Regions from separate parts of the Actinokineospora sp. genome, predicted to be linked through region 1. Evidence: riboswitches for the same ligand, from Rfam matches in the RefSeq annotation. Region 1 holds a riboswitch; the other holds the start of a gene.

Evidence for each region. A riboswitch is a leader RNA that binds a small molecule or an ion and turns the genes downstream of it on or off. The one in region 1 is predicted to bind S-adenosylmethionine.
Region 2: another riboswitch for S-adenosylmethionine. It lies ahead of ACT4N7_RS20985 (aminotransferase class V-fold PLP-dependent enzyme); the one in region 1 lies ahead of ACT4N7_RS19520 (methionine ABC transporter ATP-binding protein).

Annotation. Positions count from the first base shown of each region.
Region 1 is NZ_JBQTHF010000056.1:97,378-104,463, forward strand. It holds gene ACT4N7_RS19500 (transglycosylase family protein) at 1-949, shown strand, start outside; gene ACT4N7_RS19505 (hypothetical protein) at 1,123-1,437, shown strand; gene ACT4N7_RS19510 (alpha/beta hydrolase) at 1,453-2,976, shown strand; gene rsmA (16S rRNA (adenine(1518)-N(6)/adenine(1519)-N(6))-dimethyltransferase RsmA) at 3,005-3,853, shown strand; SAM riboswitch class I at 3,955-4,043, shown strand; gene ACT4N7_RS19520 (methionine ABC transporter ATP-binding protein) at 4,236-5,243, shown strand; gene ACT4N7_RS19525 (4-(cytidine 5'-diphospho)-2-C-methyl-D-erythritol kinase) at 5,323-6,288, shown strand; gene ACT4N7_RS19530 (hypothetical protein) at 6,285-6,806, opposite strand; gene ACT4N7_RS19535 (hypothetical protein) at 7,044-7,086, opposite strand, start outside.
Region 2 is NZ_JBQTHF010000060.1:34,481-41,566, reverse strand. It holds gene ACT4N7_RS21000 (TetR/AcrR family transcriptional regulator) at 1-536, shown strand, start outside; gene ACT4N7_RS20995 (DUF167 domain-containing protein) at 533-814, shown strand; gene ACT4N7_RS20990 (potassium/proton antiporter) at 912-2,393, shown strand; SAM riboswitch class IV at 2,456-2,571, shown strand; gene ACT4N7_RS20985 (aminotransferase class V-fold PLP-dependent enzyme) at 2,606-3,949, shown strand; gene lspA (signal peptidase II) at 3,968-4,561, shown strand; gene ACT4N7_RS20975 (RluA family pseudouridine synthase) at 4,632-5,561, shown strand; gene ACT4N7_RS20970 (hypothetical protein) at 5,611-5,910, shown strand; gene ACT4N7_RS20965 (AsnC family protein) at 6,075-7,022, opposite strand.

The sequences.
Region 1 (7,086 bases):
GGCGGAGGAGGGCATCGCGGTCGGCTCGCACGATTCGCTGAGCCCGTCTCCGACGGCCGAGATCGGCGACGACGGCAAGATCGTCCTGCAGCGCGGGCGCCAGCTCCACATGACCGTCGACGGCGAGAAGCGCGACGCGTGGGTCCGCGCCACCTCGCTCGGCGAGGCGCTGCGCCAGGCCAACGCGCCGGTCGCGGGCGCGTGGACGTCGGCGGGCATGGACACGCCGGTTCCGCTGGAGGGCTTCGCGGTCGAGATCAAGACCGCCAAGGCCATCATGGTGTTCGACGGCGGCAACGCCCCCGCGCCGATCACCACCACCGCCGTGACCGTCCAGGAGCTGATGGACGAGCTCAAGCTCACCCTCGGCCCCAACGACTCGATCACCCCCGGCGGCGACCTGAAGATCACCTCCGGCGCCGAGGTGCGGATCAGCCGCACCGGCGTCACCGTGATCAACCAGACCGAGCCAGTGGCGCCGCCGGTGCAGAAGATCGAGGACGCCGAGCTGGACAAGGGCAAGGAGATCGTCCTCGACCCCGGCGCCCCCGGCGAGCGGATCGCGACCTACCGGATCACCCAGCGCAACGGCAAGGAGACCAAGCGCGAGGAGATCGGCGCGAAGGAGACCGTCGCGCCGAAGCCGAAGGTCGTCAAGATCGGCACCAAGAAGCCCCCGCAGCCGGTCATCTCCGACGGTGAGGTCTGGGACCGGCTCGCCTACTGCGAGGCCACCGGCAACTGGGCCATCAACACCGGCAACGGCTACTACGGCGGCCTGCAGTTCAACAAGAGCACCTGGGACTCCAACGGCGGCGGCCAGTACGCGGCCTACCCGCACCAGGCGACCCGCGAGCAGCAGATCGCCATCGCGACCAAGCTCCGCGACGCCCGCGGCGGCTACAGCGCCTGGCCAGGCTGCGCCCGCAAGCTGGGCCTGCCCCGCTAGGACTCGGTCAACCGCCTTCACCGTCGAAGCCCCGCCCCCACCAGGGCGGGGCTTCGACGTTTCGGGAGCACACCCTGACAGCAACAGGTCAATTCCGGTCTGGGCCCGCGTGGTTGGCGCACATTGTCGGCGGGTGGTCGCCACCTTCGTCACGCCCACCTTGGGAGGCCACCATGACCGGGTTCATGCACATGGAAACCAGCGGCACCGAGGGCTTCATGAACGGCCTGTCCCAGACCGGTCAACACCTCGCGAGCACCTGGCAGCGCGGCAAGTCGACCATCGCGGACGGGGAGTCGGGCATCGGTTCCGACCTGCTCGCGCAGGCGTTCCGCGGCGTCTACCTGCCCGCGAGCACGGCGGCGCGGCAGGCGGCCGACCAGGTGCCCGCGTCGATCCTGGCCGACGCCGATGCGGGCGCGTTCTGCGTCGGCTGCTACGGCACCGGCGACCAGCGCGCGGCCGCCGCCTTCCCCGCCGTTCACTGAGCCGGAGGTCCGCGCATGCCTATCGCCGAGCCGTCAGCCGCGCTCGGGCTGTGGCCCCGGGTCAAGGCGCTCTCCGGGTGGCCGGAGACGGACGAGACCTCGATGCAGGCCCTGGCCACGGCGTGGAGCACGGCCGGGACGAGCTTTGCCCAAGCGGGCCGGTTCAACGTCGGCGCGGTCGCCGCCTCCTGGGCCGACAGCGTGGCGGTGGCCTTTCAGGACCGCGCCCGCACCAACCTGGACCAGGCGACCCGCAGCGCGGAGACGATGACCCAGCTCGCCGACCGCGCGACGTACTTCGCGGGCGAGGTGACCCAGGTGAAGACCGGCATCCGCACGCTCATCGAGGCCAACCTCGGGATCTTCGCCAGCACGTCGCTGCTGCCCGCAGGCGTGTCGGCGGTCGCCCAGGAAGTGTTCGTCACGCAGCTCGCGGGCATGGTCAACCAGCTCATGTCCGACGCCGCGGGCCGGGTCGCCGGGCTGGGCGGTGCCGTCGCGGCGGTGCCGCCACCGCCGCCGGAGGGGGCGCCCCCGGAGCAGAACGCCGCGTACTGGAACTCGCTGACCGAGGAGCAGCGCCAGCAGCTCATCCGGGAGAACCCGGACCTGGTCGGCAACCGGGACGGCTTCTCGGCGGTGCACCGCGACCAGGCCAACCGCATCCTGCTCGACCGGGAACAGGCCCGGCTCACCGGCGAGATCGACCGGCTCAACCGCCTGCGGGCGATCCCCGGCGTCGGTACGCAGATCGCCGAGTTGGAGCGGCAGCGCGGCAGGCTGGACGCCTTGGAGCAACGGCTGGACGCGCCGGCGGGCCGCGGGCCCGACGACCGGTACTTCCTGCTCGGACTCGACCCGCGCGGCGACGGCAGGGCCATCGTGGCGGCGGGCAACCCCGACACCGCGGCCAACGTGGCGACCTTCATCCCCGGCGCCGACACCAGCCTGGACAGCGTGCTCGGCTCGGTCGACCGGGCCGACAACCTGCGTGCGGCGGCCGAGCGGTCCGGGTCGCCGTCGACGTCGGTCATCACCTGGCTGGACTACGACAGCCCGCCGCTGGCGCTGGCACCGTTCGCCTCCGGTTACGCCGACGACGCCCGGCGCGACCTCGACAGCTTCCAGCACGGACTGCGGGCGAGCCACCAGGGCGCGCCGTCGCACAACACCGTGGTGGGGCACAGCTACGGCTCGCTGGTCGCGGGCGCCGCAGCGCGCGACGAAGTCCTGCCGGTGGACGAGTTCGTCTCGGCGGGCAGCATCGGCCTCGGGGTGGATCACGCGGACCAGCTCAACCTGCCGCCCGGCCACGTGTGGGTGACCGAGACCGACGGCGACTGGATCGCCGACAACCTGGTCAACCACGGCCGGGACCCGTCGAACGAGGAGTTCGGCGCCCGGCAGTTCGAGTCCGACACACCCGTGTCCCTGCCCGGCGACGACCCGCACAGCCAGTACTTCGACAACCACCCGGAGAACCCGGCGCTGAACAACATCGGCGACATCATCGCGGGCCGGGAACCACGGGCCGGGTGACCGGCGGGCCCTGCGTAGGCTCACCCGGGTGACGGTGGGTGGATCGGCGCTGCTCGGGCCCGTGGACGTGCGCAGGCTCGCCGCCGAACTCGACGTCCGGCCCACCAAGAAGCTCGGCCAGAACTTCGTGCACGACCCCAACACCGTCCGCCGGATCGTGGCCGCCGCCGGGCTCGACCCCGCGGACGTGGTCCTCGAAGTCGGCCCCGGCCTCGGCTCGCTCACCCTCGCGCTGCTGCCCGCGTGCGCCAGGGTGCTCGCCGTCGAGATCGACCCGGTGCTGGCCGCGCGGCTGCCCGCCACCGCCCGCGAACGCGCCCCGGACCTGGCCGACCGGCTGACCGTGCTGCCCGCCGACGCGCTGCGCGTGCGGGCCGACCAGCTCGACGGCGAGCCCACCGCGCTCGTCGCGAACCTGCCCTACAACATCGCCGTGCCCGTCGTGCTGCACCTGCTGGCCGAGCTGCCGTCGCTGCGCACGGTGCTGGTCATGGTGCAGGCCGAGGTCGCCGACCGGATGGCGGCGGGCCCGGGCGGCAAGGTCTACGGCGTGCCCAGCGTCAAGGTCGCCTGGTATGCCCAGGCCCGCCGGGTGGCCACGGTGCCGCGCTCGGTGTTCTGGCCGGTACCCAACGTCGACTCCGCCCTCGTGCTGATGACCCGCAGGCCGACGCCCGACGCCGACCGGGCGGCCGTGTTCGCCGTCGTGGACGCGGCCTTCGCACAGCGCCGCAAGACGCTGCGGGCCGCGCTGGCCGGGTGGGCGGGATCGGCCGCTCGGGCCGAAGAGGTGCTCACCGCGGCGGGCGTGGACCCGAAGCGGCGGGGCGAGCAGCTCACGGTCGACGATTTCGTGCGCATTGCGAGCCGCGCGTAAGCGGTGGACTACTTCGTCGGTGTGATCTTAGGTACCCCGTCATGCCAACCCGCACAGGCACCTTGCGCTCATGCGCCGGGATCGGGTGTACTCGGTTTCGCTATCCATCCCGAGCGGCTGAGAGACCTGGCTCTAGGACGCCGCAGCAACCACCCCCGTGGGCAGGTGCTACCGCCAGGAACGATGGAGGACTGAGACGATGGAGATCCTGACCAGCAGGCGGGTCATCGACCAGTGTAAGCGCGGCGTGACCGCGTGTCGCCGAATGCGTAGCTAGCTCGAAGCAGCCAGTACGTCGTTCGCATCCCCCGAGGTTCGTCCGCCCGACCGTCCACAGTGGACCGTCCGGGTGGCCTGCCGTCACGCCGCGTTGGAGTAGATCGTGATCACCGTTGAGAATCTGAGCAAGTCGTTCTGGGGCACCACCGGCCCCGTCGTCGCCCTGGACGACGTCAGCCTGGACGTCGCCGCGGGCGCCATCACCGGCGTCGTCGGGCCGCAGGGCTCCGGCAAGTCGACCCTGGCCCGCCTGGTGTCCCTCCAGGAACGCCCCGACAGCGGCGTGATCCGCGTCGAGGGCCACAACATCGCGAGCCTCGACCCGCGCAGGCTGCGCGCCGCGCGCAGGCGGATCGGCGTCGTGCAGTACGGCGACCTGCTGCCCCAGCGCACCGCGGCGGGCAACATCGCGCTGCCGCTGGAGCAGGCGGGCGTCGACGGCCCGCAACGCCGCACGAAGGTCGGCAAGCTGCTCGACCTGATCGGGCTCACCGACAAGGCCGCCCTCTACCCCGACGCGCTGACCCCCGGTCAGCAGGCCAGGGTGGCGGTGGCCCGTGCGCTGGTCGGCGACCCCGGCCTGCTGCTGGCCGACGAGCCAACCAAGGGCCTCGACGCCGACGCCGCCGCCGGAGTGCTCACCGTCCTGGATCGGGCGCGCGCCGAACTGGGCGCCACGGTGCTGGTCGTCACCAGCGACGCGGGCGTGATCCGGCGCGTCGCCGACGAGGTGGCGCTGCTCGTCGACGGCCGCGTCCAGGAGAGCGGCCACCTGCTCTCGTTGATCCAGGCCCCGGACAGCCTGCTCGCGGGCGCGGTGCTGCCCGCCATCGACGCCCCGCCCGCGGCGCGCGCCCAGCACGACCGGCTCGCCGAGGTCGTGCTGATCGGCTTCGCCGCCGTCGGCGCACTGCTGCCGGAGGCCACCGGCCGCTTCGGCGCCGCCATCTCGGTCCTCGGCGGCGGGCTCACCCGGGTCGGCGAGACCCCGGTCGCCCGGTTCCTGCTCGGGGTCACCGGCGCGCACTCGGACTCCGCGCTGGCCTGGATCGCCGACCGCGGCGGCCTCGTGCGCCAGGGTCTGCGGGGACCGCAGGGCATCGCCGCCTGACCGGATTCCCGACTCCGCCCGCGTGCCGCATGTCGGTGGGCGGGCGGAGTCGCGCCGACCGCGCCCGTAGGCTGGTCAGGTGCTCGCAGTCGTGCCCCCGCCGGTGACCGTCCGTGTGCCGTCCAAGGTGAACCTGCACCTCGCCGTCGGCGACGCGCGGCCGGACGGCTACCACGAGCTGGCCACCGTCTTCCAGGCCCTGTCGCTGACCGACGAGGTCACCGTGGCCGTCGCGGACGAGCCGGGCGTCGAGGTGCACGGCGAGGGCGCCGACGCGGTGCCGACCGGCGCGAGCAACCTGGCCTGGCGCGCCGTGCAGGAGTTGGCCCGGCACGTGGGCCGCGACCCGGACGAGCCGAAGATCCGCGTGGTGATCCGCAAGGGCATCCCCGTGTCCGGCGGGATGGCGGGCGGCAGCGCCGACGCGGCTGCGGCCCTGGTCGGCCTCGCCGCCCTCTGGCGCCTGGAGACCACCCGCGACGACCTGGCCACCGTCGCCGCGCGGCTGGGCAGCGACGTGCCGTTCGTGCTCTACGGCGGCACCGCGCTGGGCACCGGCCGCGGCGAGCAGTTGGTGCCGGTGCTGTCCAGGCACACCTACCACTGGGTGCTGGCCTTCGACCGGCGCGGCCTGTCGACCCCGAAGGTCTACACCGAACTCGACCGGCTGCGCGCCGAGGGCGACCCGCCGCGCGTCGGCGCTGTCGAACCCGTTCTGGCGGCCCTGACCAGCGGCGATCCGCGCCAGTTGGCGCTGCTGCTGGGCAACGACCTGCAGGCCGCGTCGGTGTCGCTGCGGCCTGGGCTGCGCCGCACGCTCCGGGCCGGGGTCAGCGCGGGCGCGCTCGCGGGCACGGTGTCCGGCTCGGGCCCGACCTGCGCGTTCCTCTGCGAGGACGCCGACTCGGCCCTGCGGGTCGCCGCCGAACTGTCCGGCGCGGGCGTCTGCCGAACAGTCCGCGTCGCCCACGGCCCGGTCCCCGGCGCCCGCGTCATCGGCGGCGACGAGACGCACCGGCCGGTGCCGCCGCAGGTACACGCCTAGTACTGCCAGCGCCAGCCGGTGACCTCGGCGGGCATGTTGTGCGGCTTGTAGGTCAGGGTGCCGTGTTCGCTGCTGGAGTCGAGCAGGACGACGCCGTAGTAGCCCGCGTCGGCGAGGTAGAAGTCGTCGGGCAGGTAGCGCTGTACCGGCAGACACGAGGTGAAGATGCCTTTGCCGGTGGCATTTCCGTCGGCGTCGTAGGTCGCGAAATCGGTCGCGCTCATCCACCACCCCCAATCCGGCTCGTACTCCTCGGTGGTCCGCAGCACGATCGTCACGGCCAGATAGTGACCGTTGTTGGGTGGCAGACTTCCCCGCTCGGTACAGCGGACGGATTCGACGCTGTCGAGCCAGAGCGCGGCCAGCGGCGGGCTGCCGCTGGAGCTGATATCGATCTGCCTGCCGAGCTTCGCCACCTGCGTTCCGGCGATGGAACCACTGGTGTCGCTCGAACAAGCACTGAGCGCGAAGATCATCACCGCGATGCAGGCGACGACCCGGGCACTCCGGCGGGCCACGGACATTTCACCTCCCAGTCGACGATTTAGGTCGTCACCTGGGGGATTTCGTTACCCTTTCGGGCAGAATCACACTGAGCGTGCCCGATCCATCGCGCACGATCATTTCCCGCACGGACCGGGCTCACCATCAGTCATTGTTCGAGTGCAACTAGGCTGAGCGCAATTCCTGGTCAGGTCGACGGACTTGTCCAGCACGCATGAGGGTCCCCTCAGGGTTGATCGGATCGGACGGGGTCACCGAGCGCCGGAGTCGCCGATGTCGTCGTCGTGTTCGGTG
Region 2 (7,086 bases), on a different contig from region 1:
CGCTCGCCGCGCTCGCCGAGGGCGGTGTGGCGGCGGTGGCCGTCGAGCCGCTGGCCGCGCGGGTCGGCGCGACCAAGGGCAGCGTCTATTGGCATTTCCCCAGCCGCGACGCGCTGCTCGCGGCCACGCTGGACCGGTGGGAGTGCGAACACACCGAGAACGTGATCCGGGCCGCCGACCAGGGCGCGACCGCCACCGAGCGGCTGCGGCTGCTCTTCGGCGCGGTGCTCGACCCCGAACACGGTGTCGGGGTCGAACTGGCGCTGCTGGCCTCGGCCACCGACCCGCTGGTCGCCGACGCCGTCGGCCGGGTCACCGAACGGCGCCTGGCCTACCTCGCCGCGCAGTTCGCCGAACTCGGGTTCGGCCGCGCACAGGCACGCAGGCGCGCGGTGGTCGCCTATTCGGTCTACCTGGGACAGGCCCAGCTCATGCGCGCCGCGCCGGACTCGCTGCCGCGCTCGTCGCCCGCGCGCCGCGCGCACGTGGCCGACATCCTGCGCACCATGCTGTCCGCGCCGGCGGAGCCGGGATGAGGTTCGCCGTGCGGGTCAAACCCGGGTCGCGCAGGGCGCGGGTGGGCGGCCGCTGGCCCGCGGACGGGGCCGCGCTCGTGGTCGCCGTCGCCGCGCCCGCGGTGGCGGGCAAGGCGCACGACGCGGTCCGCCGCGCGCTCGCGGCGGCGTTCGGCGTGCGCGGGCAGGACGTGCTGATCGTCACCGGGGACCGCGGCCGCGACAAGGTGATCGAGATCGATCCGGCCCCCGACGACGCCGCCGCGACCCTCGACCGGCTGCTCGCCGACGCCGGTTGAGCGGGGCCTCACCTGCGGCGTTGTCGGCCCGTCGATTACCGCTGGGCGCCGGCGGCAAGACAGAATGGCCGCACGGACGTCGACGGCTGGAGGTGGGGTGACCGATCTGACCCTGGCCCTGGGCATCGGGGCGGCCGTGCTGCTGGTGGCGGTGCTCGCCGTGCGCGTGTCGGTCAGGTTGGGTCTGCCGTCGCTGCTGCTCTACCTCGGACTCGGCGTGCTGATCGGCGAGGCGGGCCTGGGCATCGAGTTCTCCAACGCCGAGTTGACCCAGTCCCTCGGCCTGGCCGCGCTGGTGATGATCCTCGCCGAGGGCGGCCTCACCACCCGCTGGTCCGAGGTGAGATCCGCGCTGTGGCCAGGAATCGCACTGTCCACAGTGGCCGTCGCGGTCAGCGTCGGGGTCACCGGCGCCGTGCTGCACTGGTTGCTGGACTTCGACTGGCGCACCGCGCTGCTCTGGGGCGCGGTGCTCGCCTCGACCGACGCGGCCGCGGTGTTCAGCGTGCTGCGGCGGCTCTCGGTCACCCGGCGGTTGGTCGGCTCGCTGGAACTGGAGAGCGGCATGAACGACGCGCCGTGCTACATCGCGGTCGTGCTGCTGACCTCCACCGCGCCGATCGACTGGACACTGCCGTTCACCCTGGTCTACGAACTCGGGGTCGGCGCGGTCCTCGGCCTCGGCCTCGGCTGGGTCGGCACGCACACCCTGCGCCGCGCGGCCCTGCCCGCCACCGGCCTCTATCCACTCGCCACGGTCGCGGTGTGCGTGCTCGCGTTCGCGGGCGGCCAGGCCGTGCACGCCTCCGGTCTGCTCGCCACCTACCTCGCGGCGTTGGTACTGGGCAATTCCCGCCTGCCGCACCGGTCGGACACGGTGTCCTTCGCCGAGGGATTGGGCTGGCTGGCCCAGATCGGCCTGTTCGTCCTCTTGGGACTGTTCGCCTCGCCCTCGCGGCTGCTCGACGCCGTGGTGCCCGGGCTGGTGGCCGGGGTGGTGGTCACCCTGCTCGCCCGCCCGCTGTCGGTGCTGGTGTCGACAACGCCGTTCCGCGTGCCGTGGCGGGAACAGGTCTTCTTGTCCTGGGCCGGGCTGCGCGGTGCCGTGCCGATCGTGTTGGCGATGATCCCGCTGTCGCAGAACCTGCCCGGCGCCCAGCAGTTGGTCGACGCCGTCTTCGTGCTGGTCATCGTGCTCACCCTGGTGCAGGGCAGCACGCTGGGGCTGCTCGCCAAGGCGCTGAACCTCGACCCCGGGGCGAAGACCAAGGAGGTCGAAGTCGACGTCGCCACCCTCGACGACCTCGACGCCGAACTGCTGCAGGTGTCCATCCCGGTGGGCTCGAAGCTGCACGGGGTCTACCTGTCCGAGTTGCGGCTGCCGCCCGGGGCGTCGGTGAGCCTGGTCGCCAGGGACGGCAAGGGATTCACCCCGGTGTTGACCACCCGCCTGCAGGAGGGCGACCACCTGCTCGTCGTGTCCACCCAGGCCGCGCGCTCGGCCACCGAGAACCGCATCCGCGCGGTCGACCGCGCCGGCCGCTACGCGCGCTGGAAGGGCGAGACCGGCGCGGAGTAGCCGCTCCCACGATGCGGGCGGCGCCGCACCCCGCGCCGCCGCTGCGGTATCGTGGCCGCCAAGGTCATGAGTGCCAGCGTCAAGCCCCGGCTCGCTGGTCGGCAACCCTCCAACCGCGGTGGGGTGCCCCGGGTGAGGACCTGGCCCCCCGCGCGGTGCGGGCGGGCAAGCGCGGACCCGTCGCGGGTCCGACCGGACCCGGAGGTCTGCTCGTGCCGCTCGCCGCTCCCCCTGTCCAGGTCACCGTTCCGCCCGTGGTGGGCGCGCGGCTGGCCGTCCCGCTGGTCGACGGCCGCCGGGTGACCTACGCCAACCTCGACCACGCGGCCAGCGCGCCGTGTCTGGAGGCGGTCCGCGACGCCGTGGACGAGTTGCTGCCCTGGTACGCCAGCGTCCACCGCGGCGCCGGGTTCGCCTCCCAGGTCTGCACTCGGGTCTACGACCAGGCCCGCGACACGGTGCGCGCGTTCGTCGGCGCCCGCCGCACGGACGCCGTGGTGTTCACCCGCAACACCACCGACAGCCTGAACCTGCTGGCCAGGTCGCTGCCCAAGGGCACATCCGTGGTGCTGTTCGACACCGAGCACCACGCCGCGCTGCTGCCGTGGCGCGGCCCCCGGGTGCACCGGATCGAGACGCCCGCCAGTCCCGGCGACGCCGTGCTCGCGCTCGGCGCCGCGCTCGCCGGGCTGCCGGTCGGCCCGCGGCTGGTGGTGCTGAGTGGCGCGTCCAACGTCACGGGGGAGCTGTGGCCGGTCGCCGCGCTGGCCGAGGTGGCCCGCGCGCACGGCGCCCGGACCGTGCTCGACGCCGCGCAGCTCGCCCCGCACCGGCCGGTCGACCTGCGCGCCCTCGACGTCGACTACGCGGTGCTCTCCGGCCACAAGCTCTACGCCCCGTTCGGCGCGGGCGCGCTGATCGGCCGCGCCGACTGGTTGCGGGCGGCCGAGCCGTACCTGGTCGGCGGCGGCGCCACCCGCCAGGTCGTGGACTGGGGCGACCGGTTGGGCGTGTCGTGGTCCAAGGTGCCCGAGCGGCACGAGGCGGGCTCGCCCAACGTCGTCGGCGTGCACGCGCTCGCGGTGGCCTGCGAGACCATCACCCGGCACGGCTGGGCCGCGGTGACCGAGCACGAAAAGGTGCTGCTGCACCGCTTGCGCGCAGGCTTGGCCACCGTGCCAGGCCTGCGCGAACTCGCCCTGTTCGGGCCAGGGCACGACCGGGTCGGCGTGGTCAGCTTCACCGTCGACGGGCTCGACCCCGGCCTGGCCGCCGCGGCGCTGTCGGCCGAGCACGGCATCGGCGTACGCGACGGCGCGTTCTGCGCGCACATCGCCACCCGCAGGCTGCTCGGCCGCGTCGACGCCACCCAGTCCCGCGCGCTGCGGGCGAGTGTCGGGCTCGGCACCACGGCCGAGCACGTCGACCGGCTGGTCGCCGCGCTGTGCTCGCTGGCCGCCGACGGACCCCGCGCGGCCTATGAGCTCGTGGACGGCCGGTGGGCGCCGGTCGACGACCCGCGCCCGCTGCCGCCGTTCCTGCGGGAGGCGGCCTGACCCGGCGTTTCCGCCTGCATGGACAATGGGCCGGTGAGCACCGAGCGCGGCGACGACCGCGGCACCGAGACCGATCCGGCCGCCCCGGCCCCCGAGCCGCCCGCCCGCCGGGGCGTGCTGCTGTTGTCCGCGGCGGTCGTGGTCTTCGCGCTCGACCTGGTCACCAAGATCATCGCCACCGCGACCCTGGAGGGCGAGGCCCCGATCCGGCTGCTCGGCGGCGCGGTCTACCTGCAACTCGTCCGCAATCCGGGCGCCGCGTTCTCGATGGCCACCGGGATGACCTGGCTGCTCACCCTGGTCGCCGCCGGGGTGGTGGTCGCGATCATCTGGATCATGCCGAAGCTGCGGTCGGTGGGCTGGGCGATCGGCCTCGGGCTGGTGCTCGCGGGCGCGCTGGGCAACCTGACCGACCGGATGTTCCGCGCACCCGGCCCCTTCCAGGGCCACGTCGTGGACTTCGTGTCCGTGTTCGCCCCCAACGGGGACTTCTTCCCGGTGTTCAACGTGGCCGACTCCGGGATCACCGTGGGCGGCGTGCTGATCGTCATCATGGCGATGATGGGCCGCGACTACGACGGCCGCTCTACTCGTAAGCAGGACAATTCATGAGCGAGCTTGCGCGCGAGCCACTGTCACAGGGTGTCCGCGAGCGGCATCACCGAGCCTGCGAGGGGATGGCATGAGTGCATCCAGGACGTTGCCGGTGCCCGATGGCCTCGACGGCATGCGGGTGGACGCCGGGCTGTCGAAGCTGCTCGGGCTCTCCCGCACGGTGGTCGCCGCCCTCGCCGAGTCCGGCGACGTGCTGGTCGACGGCCACCCCGCGGGCAAGTCCGACCGGCTGCTCGCCGGGACCTGGCTGGAGGTCACCCTGCCGGAGCCGGACCGGCCGATCGAGGTCCAGGCCATCCCGGTCGACGGGCTGATCGTGCTGCACCAGGACGACGACATCGTGGTCGTGGACAAGCCGGTCGGCGTGGCCGCGCACCCCAGCCCCGGCTGGAGCGGCCCCACGGTCATCGGCGGCCTGGCCGCGGCGGGCATTCGGATCGCCACCTCGGGCGCCGCCGAGCGCCAGGGCATCGTGCACCGGCTCGACGTCGGCACCACGGGCGTCATGGCGGTCGCCAAGAGCGAGCACGCCTACACCGCGCTCAAGCGCGCGTTCAAGGAGCGCACCGTCGAGAAGCGCTACTCCGCGCTCGTGCAGGGCCACCCGGACCCCAGCGTCGGCACCATCGACGCCCCGATCGACCGCCACCCCCGCCACGACTACCGGTGGGCGGTGGTCGCGGGCGGCAAGCCGAGCATCACGCACTACGAGACCATCGAGGCGTTCCGCGCCGCGTCGCTGCTCGACGTGAAGCTGGAAACCGGTCGCACGCACCAGATCCGGGTGCACTTCGCCGCCCTGCGCCACCCCTGCGTCGGCGACCTGACCTACGGCGCCGACCCGGTCCTGGCGAAGCGGCTCGGCGTCACCCGGCAGTGGCTGCACGCCCGCACCCTCGGTTTCCACCACCCCGACGACGGCCGCTGGGTCGAGTTCGCCAGCACCTACCCCGCCGATCTCGCCGCCGCGCTGGACGTCCTCGCCGCCGACTACTGAGTTCTGGGCTAGGTTTGGACGCACTGTGGGGACGGCCAAGGGTGGTGCGATGAAAGATCAGCGTGGCACGGACGACGGGGGAGACCCGTTCGCGACCGGCGGCCACGGCCGCTTCATGTCCGACGGTGTGGCCCCGCCGGTCATCGGCGCCTTACCGATGGACGACGTGGACGAGACGGTGCGGGTGAACCCGGGCGACCTCACTCGCGGCCCGGCGCACGACGAGACGGTTCGGGTCGACCGGCGCGAGGTGGTCTACGACCGCGATCCGCCGACGAGCCCGATCCCGGCCGCGGCGGCCGAGCCGGCGAAGAAGGGCTGGCTGGGCAAGCTGTTCGGCCGCGCGTGACTAGGGCCTGGTTCAGATGTGGCGCACGCGATAGCCGCGCCGAGGTGGCCCCTGACGGCACGGACGAATCGCCCGAATACAACCCGGTATGAGAGACGATCCGTCGGCACCGCCAGGAACCACCTCGATCACGACTCTCACGCACCCCACATCTGAACCAGGCCCTAGTTCTCGACGGCCCAGGTCAGGGTGCGGGCTTCCTCGTCCGGGCGGGGGCTCCAACGGACGTGGGTGATCTCCGTGTCCTCCGGCAGCACGTACACCGTGTGGCCGCCCGCGGTCTGCCCCGGTGAGACGCCGATCCGGTGCGCGGGACGCGACGACAGCGACACCGGCGCCTTGGAGATCGACCGGCCGTCCGGCGTCACCAGCACCAGGTACATGTCCGGCAGCGCCTCGAACCGCATCGAGCCGCGGTTGGTCAACTCCGTGTGCACGACGATCGACCGTTCGCCCTGCTGCAGCGAATATCCCGCCGCGGTGAACAGGTAGTCGGCCGGGTCGACGACCTCGACGAGCTGGATCGCGAGCCGCTCGCCCTCCAGGCCCTCGGCCTCCAGCTTCGACCCGACCCGACCCTCACGCGGCGGACGCGTGGCCGGCTGGGTGCGGTCGACCGGGATCTGCGGCGGCTGGTCGCCGCGCGCCCAGGACGAGCTCTGCGGCGGCCCCCACGTGCTCATCGGGCCGTCCGGCGCCGGGAACGGTTGGCTCGCCGGGCCCGCCTGCGCGGGGAACGGCTGGCTGGCCGGTCCGGTGCGCACCGGGTACGGGCCGCTCGGGCCGTGCGCCTGGTGTTGGCCGGACTGCGGGTATCCCGGCGGCGGGTACGGGGGCTGCTGCGGGTAGCCCCCGGGCCCGGGCGGGTAGCCCCCGGAAGGGGCGCCATACCCCGCCTGCGGAGGCATCCGGTCCAGAATCGCCCGCAGCCGGTGAGGGTCGCACTCGACGCCGACGAGCAGCGGCAGACCGGCACCGGACAGCGCGACGAGCCGGGCGGCGACCTCACGCGGATCCATGCCGAGCCGGGCGGCCACCTCGTGCACCGCCGCCCTGCCCATGTCGGCGACCGCCCTGAGCAGGCGGGTATCCACTGAGTCCGTCGCGACCACGGATCGCACGCTACCCGGTCGGCCGAAACACCGCGTCGGAAGCCGAGTCGCGACACGGTGATGA